3 regions of the Planococcus sp. SSTMD024 genome follow, and region 1 is predicted to be linked to each of the others. Evidence: riboswitches for the same ligand, from Rfam matches in the RefSeq annotation. Region 1 holds a riboswitch; each other region holds the start of a gene.
The links. A riboswitch is a leader RNA that binds a small molecule or an ion and turns the genes downstream of it on or off. The one in region 1 is predicted to bind cobalamin.
Positions count from the first base shown of each region.

Region 1 (3,278 bases):
CGCGGCTGATCTTGTTAAAGAACACGGCGATAAATTCCTTCACATGACGAAAGAAGAGCGTTATAAAGCATTCCGTGAGCACGGCTTGAAAGTGGAGCTGGCGAAACTGCAGAAAGACTTGGCCGATTTCCGTGTCCATTTCGATGTGTGGTATTCGGAAACCTCCCTTTACGAAAACGGCAAGATCGACGCAGCCTTGAAAAAACTGCGGGACAACGGCCATATTTACGAAGAAGACGGCGCGACTTGGTTCCGCTCGACGACATTCGGCGACGATAAAGACCGCGTGCTCATTAAAAACGACGGCACGTACACATATTTGACGCCGGATATCGCTTACCATGAAGATAAAATCCAGCGCGGCTTCGACAAACTCATCAATATTTGGGGAGCTGACCATCACGGCTACATCCCGCGCATGAAAGCGGCGATCGAAGCGCTCGGTTATGACCGCGATACGCTTGAAGTGAGCATTATTCAAATGGTGCAATTGTATAAAGACGGCGAAAAGATGAAAATGAGCAAACGTACCGGCAAAGCCGTCACGATGCGCGAATTGGTTGAATTGGTAGGGCTTGACGCTGTCCGTTATTTCTTTGCGATGCGCTCGGGTGATTCGCATATGGATTTCGACCTGGACTTGGCCGTTTCCCAGTCCAACGAAAACCCTGTTTATTATTCCCAGTACGCACATGCGCGCATCTGCTCGATCTTGCGCCAGGCAGCGGAGCAAAACTTCACCGCTTCAATTGACCATCTGGAGCTGTTGACGGACGAAAAGGAAATCGAAGTACTGAAGAAAATCGGCGATTTCCCGCAAGTGATTGCTGACGCTGCAAAACTCCGTGCGCCTCACCGCGTCACGACGTATATCCATGAATTGGCCTCGAACTTCCACAGTTTCTATAACGCCAACAAAGTACTCGATGCCAGCAATGAAGAATTGACGCGTGCACGCCTTGCCCTGATCGAAGGGGTTAAGACGACACTCGCAAACGCCTTGAAGACAGTCGGCGTCCAAGCACCTGAAAAAATGTAGAAGACAATTAGAACTTTCGGTGTATAATGGAGTCATCAAATAAACTGAATAGCAATCATGAAGGTGCTTATGTCTAAGAACATGAGTTAAAAGGGAAGCCGGTGCGATTCCGGCGCGGTCCCGCCACTGTATGTGAGAGCGAACTGCAACAAAGCCACTGGAAATTCCGGGAAGGCGCAGCGAGCGATGATCACAAGCCAGGAGACCTGCCTTCATGAACACCGAACCGAAAGCTTGCGAGGACAGGCCGGACGCGCAAGCTTTTTTGCGAACCGTCCTGTAAATCCCCCGCAGTTTCACTGCAGGGGATTTTTTTAATGAAATGTGCAAGCGCCCGTGTAGATTCGACAGGCATAAGACGATCCGGCGAAGCGGCGCTCTTTGCCGCACAGCCGGAATGGCTTATGACCCCGAGGAGTTGGGCACTGGAACTAGACAAGAAGAAATGTGGAAGCGGCCGTTATGCCTCGACAGGCGTAAGACGGATACCCGAAGTGGCGTTTTTCAGCCGCACAGGGCAGTCGGCTTACGACCCGAGAGGCAGGCCGCTGGAGCTAGACAATAAGAAAAGCGAAAGCATCTAAGAGCGGAAGCTAAGCTAAGTGCGCGACGTCCTGTCGCAACGCTTAGCTGACTCACATCCTATGAGCCCCCGACAGGCATAAGACGATCCGGCGAAGTGGCGCTCTTTGCCGCCCAGCCTGAGTGTTGCTTATGACCCGAGCGAGCGCTTGGTAGGGAAAATACAAAACATCAGGAGGAATAAACATGAAAAATAGATGGAAATTTGGGACAGCTGCAGGAATGGCCGCCATTGTACTGGCTGGATGCGGCGACGGTGCGGCGCCTGTCGAAGATCAAGATGTAGAAACACCGGCTGAACCGCCTTCGGAAGTAGCGGAAGCGGAATTTCCGGTCACCTTAGTCGACGCCATGGGCGATGAAGTGGTCATTGAAGAAGAACCGGAATCTTTCGTTTCGATGATTCCTTCCAATACGGAAATCGCTTATGAACTTGGGCTGGGCGAAAAAATGGTTGGCGTTTCGGATTTCGACAATTACCCGGAAGAAGCAGCGGATCTTGAAAAGATCGGCGGCCAGGAATTCAATGTAGAAAAAATCATCAGCCTGCAGCCGGATGTCGTTTTGGCCCATGAATCAGGGCTCGGCATGGGAACTGAAGGATATCAGCAGCTGCGTGATGCCGGATTGAATGTCTTTGTCGTGGAAAATGCAGAAACATTTGACGAAGTATATGAAACGATTTCCGTTATCGGCCAAGTGTCAGGCGCAGTGGAGGCAGCAGACGGGTTAATCGAGGAAATGGAAACGCAAGTCGCGGAAGTTGAAGAACTGGCGGCTGGTGTCGATGAATCCAAATCGGTCTTCGTGGAGATCGGCAGCGAACCGGAACTCTATACAGCCGGCACGGGTACGTTCATCCACGAAATGCTGACAATGATTCAAGCGGAAAATGTCGCAGGGGGGCAGGAAGGCTGGATCAGCATGGATTCGGAAGCAGTCGTTGCGGCAAACCCTGACATCATCATCACGACAGAAGGCGGTTATATCGAAAATGCTGCTGAACTGATTAAAGAGCGCAGCGGTTATGCCGATGTGACGGCTGTTCAGGAAGATGCCATTCATGAACTGAATCCCGATACCGTCACTCGCCCAGGCCCGCGTTTGACGGAAGGCTTGATGACGTTGGCAGAAGTGATTTATCCGGAGACCTTCGGTGAGTAAATCTGTACTCGCCTACGTGGTCTCCCTGGTGTTATTGGGCGGGGCAGTAGTGCTTGGCGTAACGGTCGGAACGGTGCCGATTTCACCGGCGGTTATCTGGAATCCTTCTTCGGACGAAGCGGCGGCGAATATTTTATGGAATATCCGCATGCCGCGTGTGGTGCTTGCGGGACTGGTCGGTGCGGCACTTGCGATTGCGGGCGCAGCTTTTCAAGGCTTGCTGAAAAACCCGCTCGCTGATCCATATACTTTGGGAGTGTCGTCCGGTGCCGCTGTCGGTGCCGTGATGACGCTTTTTTTCGGCATCTCCATCCCATTTCTCGGTCTGTTCACATTGCCGGTCATCAGCATGATCGGCGCTTTGATCACGATGCTCGCCGTCATGGGCTTTGCACGGCTTGTCGACCGCTCGATGAAGATGGAAACGGTTATTTTGACCGGCATCATCTTCAGTTCATTCCTGGGGTCGATCATGTCTTTGATGATCGCATTG
Region 1 covers NZ_JBGGNS010000022.1:716,609-719,886, forward strand. The annotation lists gene argS (arginine--tRNA ligase) at 1-1,039, shown strand, start outside; cobalamin riboswitch at 1,084-1,267, shown strand; gene AB9R92_RS12375 (hypothetical protein) at 1,357-1,623, shown strand; gene AB9R92_RS12380 (ABC transporter substrate-binding protein) at 1,808-2,785, shown strand; gene AB9R92_RS12385 (FecCD family ABC transporter permease) at 2,778-3,278, shown strand, end outside.

Region 2 (3,278 bases), on a different contig from region 1:
CGGTTTCCGCAACTAACTGTACGGCTTCGCCGATGCGCGGCCCAGGGCGGGAAGTGATGTCGGAATCGATGAAATGCACTTCGTCGTTCTCGATGGCGTCCACATCCGACCAGCTGTCGCGCGCTTCGATATCACCGACGGCATCTTCGACATAAGAAACGGTCGTCAAGATGACTTCTGGATCGCGGGTGATGACTTCTTCTTCGGAGATACTCGGCCATCCTTCAAGATCTTCAAAGGCATTGGTTACTTGGGCGTGGTCAAGGATTTCCTGCATGAATGTCGACTTGCCGGTCGTGTAGATTTCAGGAGACGGGCTGATTTCCACGTACACTTCTTTTTGCTCGTCAACCGCGGCAAGGCGTTCCTGGACATCTTCGATTTGCGTTTGGATGCCTTCGATCACTTCAGCGCCTTTTTCTTCTTTCGCAAGAACAGAGGCGATTTGTTCGATATCACCGTAGACTTCGTCGAATGAAGTGGCCGATTCGATGACGAATACCGGAATATCGGCGTCTTCAAGTTGCGCTAGCGCAGGCGGTGCTTCGCCGGTTGAATAAGCCAAAACGACATCCGGGTCGAGCTGGATGATTTTCTCGGCATTGAATTCGACTGAATCACTGACACGTTCGATGTCTTGTGCGGCTTCCGGGTAGTTGTCAAAGTCCGTGACGCCGACCAATTGATCGCCGGCATCGAGTGCGAAGACGATTTCGGTATTGCTCGGGATAAGCGAGACGATCGTTTCAGGCGCTTGTTCGAATTCGATTTCTTCGCCGCGGTCATCGGTGACGGTGTACGGAGCGTCACTTGACGTTTCAGTGGACGTTTCTTCGGTTGTTTCTTCCGTTGCGGGTGCTTCGGCAGCCTCATCCTGGCAAGCACCGAGTGTTAAAGCGAGTGGAATGCTGAGTAAGAGAAATGATTTGATTTTCACGAGTGAGTCTCCTTTTTCTTCATGCGTTTTGTTGGATAGGATTTGCTGACGAACGGGATTTCATTGACGCCGTGCTGCTTATTGGCATAGACGGCCATGACAAAAAAGACATTGGCGAGCAGGTTGGCATAGTCCATCAAATGCTCCGGCACTTCGCGCTCAAGCGTCACATGGTGCAGGGCGCGGACGGATTTTTTCGCTTCGCTGCGGCAGACGTGGAGAATGCACGCACCGTGCGTTCCTTGCGGCAGGACGAACTGGTCAATTTCTTCTTTCACTTCTGCGACGTAGCGGTCGTACAAGTTACTGAGATCGGCGAGGTCTTGTTCGGTAATGGCGAGTTTCCCGCGTACCGAGCCGTTCAAGTGATAGACCATCGGCTGCAGGTAGCGCAAATCATCGATGATTTGAGGGACATCGTTGACCGCGATGGCTTCGCCGATCCGCGTCGTCAAGGAATCGGTGCGGATCTCGAAATCGACCGTCGAAGCGCTTTCCCTCATAAACGGATAGCACAAATAGCGCATGTCTTTTTTCATTTGTTCACCTCCTGGATAGAATCCGTAAATATCAGCAGACGTATCGCTTTCTAAAAGAGACAAAAAAAGCCACTCTCAACGAAGAGAGTGGCACGATTGCGAATATCCAGCACAAAGCTGTCCATAGGAAAAAGTTGCCGTAGATCCTCTTATCTTCCGAAGAGCAAAAATACGTTCAGAAAAAGGTAGGTCTCCTGGCTTGTGCATCGCTTTACTCTAAGGCCTTCCCGGGTCTCCCCAGTGGCATCTCTTATTTCATACGCACTTACAGTTGCGGAAACAGCTCCGGATTTCCACCGGATTCCCTGTTACGCTGACGAATCAGCACCTTTTCCCTGCATGATTATTTACTTAGTTTCAGTGTAGCATTTTTGAGGTGAATTTAGGAGAGCATTGTAGAAATGTTATTTGCTTGAATGAAGGCATGTATTTGATTCGCCGCGCCGGCCGCTTTGGGCATGGCTCCCGCACTGAGCCGGGGAGGGCGCCCGTCTCATCGCTTCGCCTAGCCCTTGGACGCGGCGTCGCTGGGGTTGTTCATTGTGAAAAGAGGATGATTTATTTAAACTCCACTGTTTGAAAGATATAGGCGAGTGGAATGCTCCCAGCGCTGCGCACTGAGTCGCAGTGTCTGGTTTATTATAGGATATAAAATTGATCTTGTTGGAATGAAGATATTGTATGAAATCATCGCGCCGGCCGCTTTGGGCATGGCTCCTGCACTGAGCCGGGGAGGGCGCCCGTCTCATCGCTTCGCCTAGCCCTTGGACGCGGCGTCGCTTGATAGTTCATTGTGAAGTGTATTGACAATTTTATTTCCTATCAAACTCCTATTGAATTGCTTAATCAATGAACGTGTTATAATACCGCTAAATAGAGTAGAGGAGGAATTCAACATGCTACCAACAAATTTGACGGAAGCCTTGAACGATCAATTCAATAACGAACTTCAAGCTGCACATGCGTACACAGCGATGGCGTCATATTTTTCGGAAAAAGGGTATCATGGATTTGCCAATTTCTATTTAGTCCAATCACGAGAAGAACATGTTCACGCGATGAAATTCTATCATTACTTGGTGACGATGGATGAACAACCCGTACTCCAGGCGTTAACGGAACCGAGAAACGAATATACCAGTGCTCTGGATGTTGTAGAAGCTTCACTGGCGCAGGAAAAGTCAGTCACGGCAAACATATATAAACTGGTAAGCATGGCGGATGAACTGCAGGAACATGCTACGCTTTCATTTTTGGATTGGTTCATCGAAGAACAAATGGAAGAAGAAAAAATGTTCCGGGACATGATCATTCGCATAAGAGGCATCGAAGAAGGCGGCGAGTATTTCCTGAAAATGGACGACGAGTTCGCTTCAAGAAAACTAGAAGATTAATATGATCGTAAAAAAAAGCACACAGCTTATTGTGTGCTTTTTTTATAATTTTTAATTTATCATGATTCACTTTGACTTAAGGAATGATCATTTTCGAACCACTCAACAATTAAATCGATGATGATTTCTTGTTGTTCACTAACGGTAATCTGGGCCTCATTGTCGCCGGACTGACTGCCATATACGCCGAAATACGCGTGGTTTCCGCCTGGGATTTCAATGAAATCTGTTGTTTCCGGCAAGTTCGGGCTGTTTTCCTTAATCTTTTCAGGTGTACTTAAGCCGTCTTGTGAACCGCTGATGGATAGAACGGGTAAGTTGGATTCACTCAAATAGTCATTGCTTGCTGCGTATGCCCCAAGCAATATGAGCCCGCTTACGCGATCTAACTGCTGATCGGCATACATA
Region 2 covers NZ_JBGGNS010000021.1:120,630-123,907, reverse strand. The annotation lists gene AB9R92_RS07695 (ABC transporter substrate-binding protein) at 1-937, opposite strand, end outside; gene AB9R92_RS07690 (hypothetical protein) at 934-1,476, opposite strand; cobalamin riboswitch at 1,644-1,823, opposite strand; gene AB9R92_RS07685 (ferritin) at 2,373-2,870, shown strand; gene AB9R92_RS07680 (alpha/beta family hydrolase) at 2,930-3,278, opposite strand, start outside.
Region 2: it holds a riboswitch for cobalamin, as region 1 does, so the genes downstream of both, AB9R92_RS07690 (hypothetical protein) here and AB9R92_RS12375 (hypothetical protein) in region 1, are expected to answer to the same signal.

Region 3 (3,278 bases), 550 kb from region 1:
CGATGAGTGAACGGGAGTGAAAGAAATGGGCAAAGCGAAAGCTAAATCGAAAAGCGGCGTAGGCCAAGGAACCGGCAAGAAAGGCTGGAACCGTTGGGAAAAAGGCAAAAACAAAGCCAAAAGTTTCAAGCCGTATACAAGCAAAGACAATAAAGAAGCCACGAACCAAAAAGGAAAACAGCCAGAAGCTGAATCTGAATGGGTCGATGGATAACAAAAGCCGCGCAGGTAATTGCGCGGCCTTTTTATTTCCCGGGAAATAGAAAGGGCGGATAATGGTGGGGATTTTGTTGCGAGCTACGCTAATCAAAGCGCTGAAAACTAATTTGAAGCACACACCAAGCTTCAGGATCAACTCTATCTATCTTGCCGATGCGTGCCTCAGGAAGCGATTCCTCCATTAGCCGGCAACTAACTAAAAAAGCAGATCTAATTAAATACGCACTGATCAACGAAATCTCTCAGCCGGCCAGCGACAAGGGTGAGCCGACGCAACAAGACAGGCGCTCTCCCTGGCTTATTGCGAAAGGCCAACCCAAAGCAGGTCGGCGACTACCAAGCTGAAGCACAAACCAACCGCCAAAACTGTTCCACAAGAAAGCTCTCGCCATCTTCACCGAAGCCTGTCCCCGGGAAGCGATTCCCCCACTAGCCGGTAACTAACTAAAGAAGTAGATCTAATTAAACACATAAAGACCAATGGAGTCTCTAAGCCGCCGAGCGCAAAGGGGTGAGCCAAAGCGATAAGACAGGTGCTCTTCCTGGCTTATTGCGAAAGGCTAACCCAAAGCCCGGCGGCGACTGCCAAGCTGAAGCACAAACCAACTGCCAAAACTGTTCCACAAGAAAGCTCTCACCATCTTCACCGAAGCCTGTCCTCGGGAAGCGATTCCCCCGCTAGCCGGTAACTAACTAAAGAAGTAGATCCGATTAAACACACAAAGATCAATAAGGTCTCTAAGCCGCCGAGCGCAAAGGGGTGAGCCGAAGCGATAAGACAGGTGCTCTTCCTGGCTTATTGCGAAAGGCTAACCCAAAGCCCGGCGGCGACTGCCAAGCTGAAGCACAAACCAACTGCCAAAACTGTTCCACAAGAAAGCTCTCACTATTTTTACGCAAACAAGGAAAATCGCAGAACCGCGTATCAAAAAATAACTACCAATTGAAAGGTTTGTACGAAAAACCTGCCCGCCACTAGACCCTTTATCACTTTCTTCACGAAGTTCGAGAAAATCCTTGCGGCGAAATTCGAACTGGTCTATAGTGAAACTACAAGATTTGGTGATGATGTAAAAATTCAACACCATATATAGTGATACCGCAACAAAGGTGCCCAATATGGGCTGAATAGGGAATCCGGTGAAATCCCGGAGCTGTTCCCGCAACTGTAAGCGCAGACGAACCATGAAATCCCACTGTCCAATGGACGGGAAGGGCATGGGGAGAGTGACGCGCGAGCCAGGAGACCTGCCTTTGTTGTCGTTTTGCACTTCTCCGGGAATTGGGAAGGATGACAAAGGTTTGGTTTGTGCGGCCCAAGTATGCCCACTTCATTAACTTGCGTTTATGCCCCCATTCTCTCCGGAGAGTGGGGGCTTTTGTGTTTTTAAAAAGGAGGAAGTCAGCATGCATAGAGAACAACTTCCGGCCGGCGTATCCAGGACCATCCAGTCCCGGCTCGTCTTGCCGCCGGATACCAACCATATGGGCACAATTTTTGGGGGCACGGTGCTTGCGTATATCGACGAAATCGCAGCCATTGCGGCGATGAAGCATAGCCGGCGTGCGGTCGTGACCGCGTCGATCGACAACGTCAATTTCCTGTCCTCGGCGAAAGTCGGCGACATCCTGACATTAGAAGGCGTCGTCATCTCGACCGGCCGGACCTCGATGGAAGTATACGTCAAAGCGGAATGCCAGCACATCGAAAGCGGTACGTGCAGCTTGACGACTACCTCAATCTTAACGATGGTCGCTGTGGATGCAGAAGGCCGTCCGACACCGGTCGCGAGCGTAGTGCCGGAAACGGAAAATGAGAAACGACTGTTTGAGAATGCACAAGAACGGAAAGAACGCCGAATGATCGCAAACGAATACGCAAAGGAGCTGTGTTAACAATGACTTTAGGAGCAGTAGAACGCGATAGAAAAATACAGGATGCACTTGACCGGGTGTCGATGGACGAACCGCATTGGACGTTTGAGGCGGCAGGGTTGTATTTGGAGAAATTATACGAGCAAGCGGCACAAACGCGCGGCTACAGCGCGGCGAATAAATACGATGACTTCTACGGATTGATTCACGGGCTGAGCCGCCTTGGCATTTATTCGAAAGACTTGCTCGAAGCTTATTCCGAGGGCGAAATTCGCCTGTTGGGCCGCGAAATTGCACCCGAACGCGACGAATTGTTCAATTACATCGGCTTGTTTTTGCTGGCGGACCGTTATTTGGCAAAAGACTATGATGGGCGTGTGTGGGAATTGCCGCAAGAGCGCTTTCTCATTATCGCCATGACTTTGATGCAAAAAGAACCGAAAGTGAGGCGCCTGGAACTCGTCAAAGAAGCCTATTGGGCGATGAGCAACTTGTATATGACAGTGGCGACACCCACTTTGTCGAATGCCGGGAAAAGCTTCGGTCAAATGTCTTCGTGTTTTATCGACACGGTGGCAGATTCGCTTGACGGCATCTACCAAAACAACTGGGATGTCGCGCGCCTCAGCAAAGACGGCGGCGGCCTCGGCGTTTATTACGGAAAAGTGCGCGCACTCGGTTCGGACATCCGCAAATTCAAAGGCAATTCATCCGGCGTCATCCCGTGGATCCGGCTGCTTAATGACACAGCCGTCAGTGTCGACCAGCTCGGCCAGCGCCAAGGCGCAGTGGCGGTTTATTTGGATGTCTTCCATAAAGACATTATGAACGGCTTCCTGGATTTGAAAACGAACAATGGCGATGAGCGTCGAAAAGCGCACGATATTTTCACCGGCGTGTCGATTCCTGATTTGTTCATGAAAAAGCTGCAGGAAACAGACGAAAACGGGCGCAGCATCGGCGAATGGCACACGTTCTGCCCGCACGAAGTCAAGCAAGTGATGGCCTGGAAAGACGAGCAGGGCAATTTGCTCGGCCTCGAAGACTTCTACGACGAAACCGATCATAAATACTTCACTGAAAAATACGAAGAAGCGGTCAATCATCCCTTATTGGCAAGAAAGTCATTCCGTGCGATGGACGTTATGGCGCGCATCATGGTATCACAGCTCGAGACCGGCACG
Region 3 covers NZ_JBGGNS010000022.1:165,367-168,644, forward strand. The annotation lists gene AB9R92_RS09675 (DUF3934 domain-containing protein) at 26-214, shown strand; cobalamin riboswitch at 1,311-1,489, shown strand; gene AB9R92_RS09680 (acyl-CoA thioesterase) at 1,627-2,115, shown strand; gene AB9R92_RS09685 (ribonucleoside-diphosphate reductase subunit alpha) at 2,118-3,278, shown strand, end outside.
Region 3: it holds a riboswitch for cobalamin, as region 1 does, so the genes downstream of both, AB9R92_RS09680 (acyl-CoA thioesterase) here and AB9R92_RS12375 (hypothetical protein) in region 1, are expected to answer to the same signal.